Regions from separate parts of the Arthrobacter sp. LjRoot78 genome, predicted to be linked through region 2. Evidence: riboswitches for the same ligand, from Rfam matches in the RefSeq annotation. Region 2 holds a riboswitch; the other holds the start of a gene.
What was found. A riboswitch is a leader RNA that binds a small molecule or an ion and turns the genes downstream of it on or off. The one in region 2 is predicted to bind glycine.
Positions count from the first base shown of each region.

Region 1: linked by a shared signal. The riboswitch ahead of ACSQ1X_RS00425 (L-serine ammonia-lyase) and the one ahead of gcvP (aminomethyl-transferring glycine dehydrogenase) in region 2 are both predicted to bind glycine.

Region 1 covers NZ_CAXUTG020000001.1:80,888-85,095, reverse strand. Annotated here, with positions in the region: gene ACSQ1X_RS00435 (methylenetetrahydrofolate reductase) at 1-269, opposite strand, end outside; gene lipA (lipoyl synthase) at 310-1,317, opposite strand; gene ACSQ1X_RS00425 (L-serine ammonia-lyase) at 1,357-2,769, opposite strand; glycine riboswitch at 3,021-3,118, opposite strand; gene ACSQ1X_RS00420 (Lrp/AsnC family transcriptional regulator) at 3,201-4,199, opposite strand.
Region 2 covers NZ_CAXUTG020000001.1:828,362-832,569, reverse strand. Annotated here, with positions in the region: gene gcvP (aminomethyl-transferring glycine dehydrogenase) at 1-2,271, opposite strand, end outside; glycine riboswitch at 2,475-2,573, opposite strand; gene ACSQ1X_RS03955 (TetR/AcrR family transcriptional regulator) at 2,722-3,261, opposite strand; gene ACSQ1X_RS03950 (MFS transporter) at 3,331-4,208, shown strand, end outside.

The sequences.
Region 1 (4,208 bases), 750 kb from region 2:
CCGATGACGAACACTTCGCCGATGCCGGCGACATTGCAGTCGCGGAGGATTCCGGTGAGCTGGGACCGGTCATGCAGGCTCCGCGCCGCGAGATGCGGAACCACGGAGTAACCGAGCACGCTCAGCTGCAAAGCGGTGCGCATGGTCCGTTCGATGCCGTGGTGCGGCAGGCACGTCACGGTAAGCGTTGTGGTCAAAGGCACGTGGGCGCTGACCCGATCAACGATTCCCTCTGACGGGATGATCTCGATCCTGGTAGGGAACATCATCGGTCCTCTCTCAATGTCACGTCTGAATATCACGGTGGTCCTAGTGGTGTGCCGCGATGAGGGAGCTGGCTTCTTGGCGGGTGCGGCCGGAGGACTCGATGTGCGCGAGTTCGGCCGGGATTTCCCAGCCTTTCTTGCGCATTGCGGTGGCCCAGAGCCGGCCGGCACGGTACGAGGAACGGACCAGCGGGCCGGACATGACGCCGAGGAAGCCGATCTCCTCGGCCTCGGTGGCGAGGTCGACGAATTCCTGCGGCTTGACCCAGCGGTCCACCGGCAGGTGGCGTTCGGACGGGCGCAGGTACTGGGTGATGGTGATCAGGTCACAGCCGGCCTCGTGCAGGTCCCGCAGGGCCTCGGAGATTTCCTCGCGGGTCTCGCCCATGCCCAGGATCAGGTTGGACTTGGTGACCATGCCCAGGTTCCGGCCCTGGGTGATGACATCCAGGGACCGGTCGTAGCGGAACGCGGGGCGGATGCGCTTGAAGATCCGCGGCACGGTCTCGACGTTGTGCGCGAAGACCTCCGGTTTGGAGTCGCAGATCGCCGCGATGTGCTCGGGTTTGCCGGAGAAGTCCGGGATCAGCAGTTCGACGCCGGTGCCCGGGTTCAGTTCGTGGATCTTGCGGACCGTTTCGGCGTAGAGCCAGACGCCCTCGTCGGCGAGGTCGTCCCTGGCCACCCCGGTCACCGTGGCGTAGCGCAGCGCCATGGCCTGGACCGAGCGGGCCACCTTGGTGGGTTCGAACATGTCCACCGGGGAGGGCTTGCCGGTGTCGATCTGGCAGAAATCACAGCGCCGGGTGCACTCTGAACCGCCGATCAGGAACGTGGCTTCCTTGTCTTCCCAGCACTCGAAGATGTTCGGGCAGCCGGCCTCCTCACACACGGTGTGCAGGCCTTCCTTCTTCACCAGGTTCTTGAGCTGGACGAACTCCGGGCCCATCTGGACCTTGGCCTTGATCCACTCCGGCTTACGCTCCACCGGGGTGGCCGCGTTGCGCTGCTCGATACGCAGCATCTTCCGGCCTTCTGGTGCCAGTGTCATTGTTCTCTTTCCTTCAGCATTCGGCTTCAGCATTCAGCGTCAGCATTCGACGACGTTGACGGCGAGGCCGCCCATCGCGGTTTCCTTGTATTTGGAGGACATGTCCTTGCCGGTCTCGCGCATGGTCACGATCACCTCGTCCAGGGACACCCGGTGCGTCCCGTCGCCCCAGAGCGCCATCTTCGCGGCGTTGATCGCCTTCGCGGCCGCGATCGCGTTCCGCTCAATGCACGGGATCTGCACCAAACCGCCGATCGGATCACACGTCAGCCCCAGGTTGTGCTCCATCGCGATCTCCGCCGCGTTCTCCACCTGCGCCGGAGTGCCGCCCATCACCTCCGCCAGGCCCGCAGCGGCCATCGAGGACGCCGAGCCCACCTCGCCCTGGCAGCCCACCTCCGCACCGGAAATCGAGGCCTGCTCCTTGTACAGCACCCCGACCGCGGCCGCGGCCAGCAGGAACTTCACCACCACATCATCCCGGTCCGCCTGCGTGGCCCGATCCATGCCCGGCGCGAAATGCAGCGCGTAATACAGCACCGCCGGGATGATCCCGGCCGCCCCGTTCGTCGGCGCCGTCACCACCCTCCCGCCCGAGGCGTTCTCCTCATTCACCGCCAGCGCGATCAGGTTCACCCACTCCTGCCAGTACTTCGGATCCCGGTACTCCGGATCATGATCCCGGGTCTCCTTCAGCAACCGCTCATGCCAGTCCGGGGCCCGGCGGCGGACCTTCAACCCGCCCGGCAGCAGCCCCTCACGCTTCAAGGACACCGCCACGCACTCCTCCATCACCGCATAGATGTGCAGCAGGCCCGCCCGGATCTCCTCCTCCGACCGGGACGCGCGTTCGTTCACGAACATGATCTCCCCGATCGACAGGCCCTTGGACTGGCACCGGCCCAGCAGCTCCGCCGCAGTACGGAACGGCAACGGCAGTTCCTTCCTGGACTCCTCCAGCTCCTGCTGCGCCGCGTCCTCCCCGCCCTCACGGACAATGAAACCGCCGCCCACCGAGAAAAACGTCGCCGCATGCAGCACCTCACCGGCGCCGTCCGAGACCGTAAACGTCATCCCGTTCGTGTGCCGCGGCAGGACCGTCAACGGCCGCAACACCATGTCCTTCACCCCATACGGGAGCTGCACCGACCCGGCCAGCTGCAGCTTCCCGGACTCCGCGATCGCCGCCAGCCGCTCCTCCACCTCCGCCGGCAGGATCTTCTCCGGATGAAAACCCTCCAACCCCAGCAGGATCGCCGTCATCGTCCCATGACCGTGACCAGTCGCCGCGAGCGACCCATACAGATCCACCCGCAACCCCGCCACCCTCTCAAGGTCACCGGACGCCCGCAACTCCTCCGCGAACACCGCCGCAGCACGCATCGGACCCACCGTATGCGAACTCGACGGCCCAATCCCGATGGAAAAAAGATCAAAGACACCAACAGCCATGGCCGGCGCTCCCTAGTAGCTCACGCGCGGCAGGGCACGGCGGCGCGGACCAGGATGGCGGCCTGCAAACGTGGATGAGGACGGCTGAATCGTCACGAGGAACTCCATAATTCAGGTGGCGCAGGGCGCCACGATGATTCGGGTTCCTCCCCGCTCTGTATTTGACCTGAGAGTTTCCGCGGACCCTGCTGTTACAGCGTGCCGCTTGCACCGTCGGTGAGCCCGGGGACCGGACTACTTTCCAGAGTTGCCTCGCCGCGGCGGTACGTGGGCCTGAGAGATTCCTGGGGAGGATTTGCTCCTACGGCGCCTGCTGAACGTACCGGCAGGACTCTCCCGCCGCAGATCAAAAGCATGTGTCACTTGTCGGTGACACGGCTCACACTTTACTCCGTTGCCGCGATGCCACGCAACAGAGCCACTTCACACGGTCACACTTCCCGTGCCGGCCGCTCCGGAATACCGTCCCGGTACATCACGGTGCTGCGTTTGAAGATCTCGGCATAGACGGAGGACCGGACGGACGTCACCGTCTCCATCTGCCGGAGATCGTCGAGCAGCAGCCGCAGTTCGTCCAGACCGGGCAGAGCCACCTGGGCCAGCACGTCCTCGCCGGAGGCGGCGGCCCAGCGGGTCACCGGAAGGCCGGCCAGGTGCTTCCCCGGCGACTCGGCCGCCTTACCGGAACGGGTCACGGTGATGAGGGACTCCACAGGGAATCCGAGCACTGCGGGATCCACCACAGCCCTGATGAACAGGGCACCGGAGTTGGTCATGGCTTCAAGGCGGCGGCTGACGGTTGCCTTGGAGACCGACAATTCGGTGGCCAGCTCATCCACGGTGGCCCGGCCGTTGCGATGGAGGAGCTCTGCCAGCGCACGGTTCGTTTCATCAAGTGCCTCACCGGGCTGGCCGGTGCGGATTCCGGCCAGCCGGCCGTCCTCGTCGCGGTGGAGCGCGGCGTACTGTTTTTTGTCCAGTACGTCCGGGGTCCAGCCGCTGGGGGTACGGAAATACTCCAGGAGGGGTGTCATGGAGAAGGACTGCACACCGTCCACCCCGGACAAGCGCCGGTAGAGAAGCCCGCCAAGTTCGTCCGGGGAAAGGAACAGCTCTGCCACGGCCTCGTTCGTGCCGGACAGTGCCGTGACCCACGACGACTCTTCCTGCTCCGCCAGCCACGTGCAGACCCCGCGAAGATTGCGCGGTGCCGCCGTCACGCGCAGCAGGAAGGCCGACCGCGAACTGACCGACGACGGGTTGATAAACGAGTTTGTGCGCACCACCCCGGACTCGAGGAGCTTGTTTCCGCGGCGTGCCACGGTGCGTTCCTGCTGCCCCAGGACGTCGGCGATCAGGCGCCAGGGAGCACGCCCGTTCCGGACCAGCGCGGCCACGATCTGCCGGTCCAGGGCGTCAAGCTGCTCCACGTCCCGGCT
Region 2 (4,208 bases):
GGAAATGGGCAACACACCGGCAGAGCCGAAGCGCGAAGCGGAGATCGCAACTCCGTGGCCGGCTTCGTGTGCGGCCTTGTTGGCATCGCCCGGCATGAACGGCGCCAGGTGTGCCTTGGCTGCCACCGGGCCTACGCCGGGGCCGCCGCCGCCGTGCGGGATGCAGAAGGTCTTGTGCAGGTTCAGGTGGGAGACGTCGCCGCCGAACTTGCCGGGCTGGGCAAGGCCCACCAGCGCGTTCAGGTTGGCGCCGTCAACGTAGACCTGGCCGCCGGCCGCGTGCACCGTGTCACAGATTTCGCGCACGTCGGCGTCGTATACGCCGTGGGTGGACGGGTAGGTGATCATGATCGCGGACAGGACGTCCTTGTGGGTTTCGATCTTCGCCTGGAAGTCGGCGTGGTCGATCGTGCCGTCTGCAGCGGTGGCCACGACAACAACCTTCATGCCGGCCAGTACGGCCGAGGCGGCGTTGGTGCCGTGCGCCGACGCCGGGATCAGGCAGACGTTGCGCTGGTCATCGCCCCGTGACAGGTGGTACCCGCGGATCGCGAGCAGGCCCGCGAGTTCGCCCTGCGAGCCGGCGTTCGGCTGAATGGAGACCTGGTCGTAGCCGGTGATCTCGGCGAGGTCCGCTTCCAGGCCCTCGATCAGTTCACGCCAGCCCTCGGTCTGGGAATCCGGGGCGAACGGGTGGATGGAGGCGAACTCCGGCCAGGAAATGGCTTCCATCTCGGCGGTGGCGTTCAGCTTCATGGTGCAGGAACCCAGCGGGATCATGGTGCGGTCCAGTGCGAGGTCGCGGTCCGAAAGCTTGCGGATGTAGCGCAGCAGCTGGGTTTCGGAGCGGTGGGTGTTGAAGACCGGGTGCTGCAGGTAGTCCGAGGAACGTTCGACGGCGGCCTCGAGGGCGAAGCCTGCGTCGGCGTCGGTGCCGGCAACCTCGGCGCCGAAGACGGCGGCAACAGCGGCGACGATTTCCGGCGTCGTGGTTTCGTCAGTAGAGATGCCCACCGTGTCGGCGTCGATGCCGCGCAGGTTGATGCCCTTGGCCTCCGCCGCGGCAACGATTTCAACGGCCTTGCCCGGAACGCGGACGGTGACGGTGTCGAAGAAGCTGCCGTGCAGCACCTCGAGGCCGGCACCCTGCAGGGACGCTGCCAGGGTGCGGGCGCTGTTGTGGACTGCCTCGGCGATGGCTTTCAGGCCGTCGGGGCCGTGGTAGACGGCGTACATCGAGGAGACGATGGCCAGCAGTGCCTGCGCGGTGCAGATATTGGACGTGGCCTTTTCGCGGCGGATGTGCTGCTCGCGGGTCTGCAGGGCCAGGCGGTATGCCGGGGTGCCGGCGTTGTCCTTGGACACGCCCACCAGGCGGCCGGGCATGGAGCGTTCGAGGCCCTTTTGGACCGCCATGTAGGCAGCGTGCGGGCCACCAAAGAACAGCGGGACGCCGAGTCGCTGCGTGGAGCCGACGGCGATGTCCGCGCCCTGCTCGCCCGGAGGCGTGATCAGCGTCAGCGAGAGCAGGTCGGCCGCAACGGTGACCAGGGCGCCGCGTTGCTTGGCGGCTGCGATGACGGCGGAGTGGTCGAACACCCGGCCGGAAACGCCCGGCTGCTGCAGCACGATGCCGTTGATATCGCCGTCGGGCAGGCCCTGGGACAGGTCCGCAACCTCAACCTCGAAGCCGAGTGCCTCGGCGCGGCCCTTGACGATGGCGATGGTCTGGGGCAGGACATCGGCGTCGAGGACGGTCTTGCCGTCGTGGGCGGTCTTGTTCTTGTTGGCGCGGCGCATCATCAGCACGGCTTCGGCAACAGCGGTGGCTTCGTCCAGCAGGGAGGCGTTCGCGATGGGCAGTCCCACGAGGTCCTGAACCATGGTCTGGAAGTTCAGGAGCGCCTCGAGGCGGCCCTGGGAGATTTCCGGCTGGTACGGAGTGTAGGCGGTGTACCAGGCCGGGGATTCCAGGACGTTGCGGCGGATCACCGGCGGGGTCACGGTGTCGTAGTAGCCCTGGCCGATCATCTGCACGGCCGTCTTGTTCTTGGCAGCCAGCTTGCGCAGCTCGCCGAGGACTTCAACCTCACTGAGGGCGTCCTGAAGGCGGAGGGCGACGTCCTGGCGGATGTCGTTGGGAACCGCGGTGTCTACCAGTGAGTCGACGGTGTCGTAGCCGACAGACTTGAGCATGGTGTCGATGTCGGCCTGGCGGCGGGCGCCAATGTGCCGATCGACGAAGGTGGTGGAGGCTGAACTAACCGTCACGAAGGAACTCCATTACTAATGGCGGCGCAGGGTACGCCGCAGTGGTCCGGGTTCCTCCCCGCTCTGTATTGGACCTGAGAGTTTCCGCGTTGCCGTACTTTCGCACAGCTCCGCTTGCACCGTCGGTGAGCAGGGCGTGTCCGGCGTTGTTGCTCCAACTGGGTTGGGTCACAAACGGACAGCCTGCTGCTTTCCAGAGTTGCCTTGCCGCGGCGGTACATGGGCCTGAGAGATTCCTGGGGAGGATTTGCTCCTACGGCGCCTGCTTGTACCTACTTGCAGAACTCTCCCGCCGCAGATCAAAGGCATATTTAGTTAGCGGTGACAACAGTCACAGCTGCAATTGTCCTACGTGCAAGTCCAGTCTGCAAACTCCGCCACCCAGCCCGACGCCGCGTTACGGCTCCGGTTGCGACTCTGCCGGGCGGCGGACCGCGGACACCGTTGCAGTCAGCCCCGGAGCCGCTCGACGGCGGCCAGCAGGCTGTCGACGTCGCCGCTCATTTCGGGCGGGGCGGCACCGGGACCGCTGGCCAGCATGGCGTTGAAATAGAGGCCGTCACCCATGTACAGCACGGCCTTGGCCATGGCCGGGCCGACGTCCCCGGCCAGCAGCTCCAGCCAGCTCCCCTGGACAGCCGCAAAACGGTGCAGCGTTTCCTTGTGCGCCACTTCGGCGAGCCGCGTGGCAGCCACAAAGACCCGGTCCAGCGGAGTATCAGCCCAGAGCGAGGACCTGATGAAGTAGACCGCCGCTCCCTCCGGAGCCTTCGCCATGGCGCCCAAATCCAGTGCAACCAGCACGTCCATGCGCTCAAGCAGGGCCGAAATCATGGCCTCCTTGTTCGGGAAGTGGTACAGCAGTCCCCCCTTGGAAACGCCGGCCCGCCTGGCGACGGCATCCAGCGTGGCGGCACGCTCGCCCACCTCGATCAGGAGGGATTCAAAGGCGTCGAGCACGGCTTCGCGTGCGACGGGTTTTCTGGCCATGGTTCCTATCATGCCCGGTGACCCGGGCTCATTTCTTAACTATACCGTCCGGACGGTACAGTTACTGCCATGGGAAACTCACCTTCAACCTCGACGCCGGCAACCCGGCACCTTACAGCGCGTCCGGCCCGGCCCCCTGCCGCTGCCGGCAGCCGGACACCCGCCCCGAAGCCGGGGCGCGACTGGCTGGCCCTGGCGCTACTGATGTTCCCGGTATTGCTGGTGGCAGTGGACAACACTGCGCTGACCTTCGCGTTGCCCGCCATCGCCCGCAGCCTCGAGCCCACCGGCGTTCAGCTGCTGTGGATTGTTGATGCCTACCCGCTAGTCCTGGCCGGCCTCCTGGTTGCCATGGGGAGTTTCGGTGACAGGATCGGCCGCCGCCGGCTCCTGCTGATCGGCAGCACCGGCTTTGCCGCGGTGTCCGCTGCCACTGCGTTCGCCCCCAGCGCGGAATGGTTGATCGCCGGCCGCGCGGCCCTGGGATTTTTCGGGGCGATGCTTATGCCTTCCACCTTGTCCCTGATCCGCAACATCTTTCCGGACGCCAACCGGCGCCGGCTGGCGATCGCCATCTGGGCGGCAGGGTTCTCCGGCGGCGCCGCGCTGGGACCGATCTTCGGCGGCTGGCTCGTGGAGCACTACTGGTGGGGAGCGATCCTGCTGGTGGCAGTGCCCATCATGCTGCCTATCCTCGCACTCGGCCCTGTCCTCATTCCCGAGTCCAGGGATCCCCGGCCCGGAACGGTGGATGGTGCCAGCATCGCCCTCTCGCTGCTGACGATGGTTCCGCTGGTCTACGGCATCAAGTCATTGGCTACGGAAGGTTTCGGCCCCGCGTCAGCCGCGGCCATCGGCTTCGGACTCCTGATTGGCTGCGCCTTCGTCCGGCGCCAAAAGACGTTGCCCAGCCCGCTGCTGGACATGAGCCTCTTCGGGAACAGGAT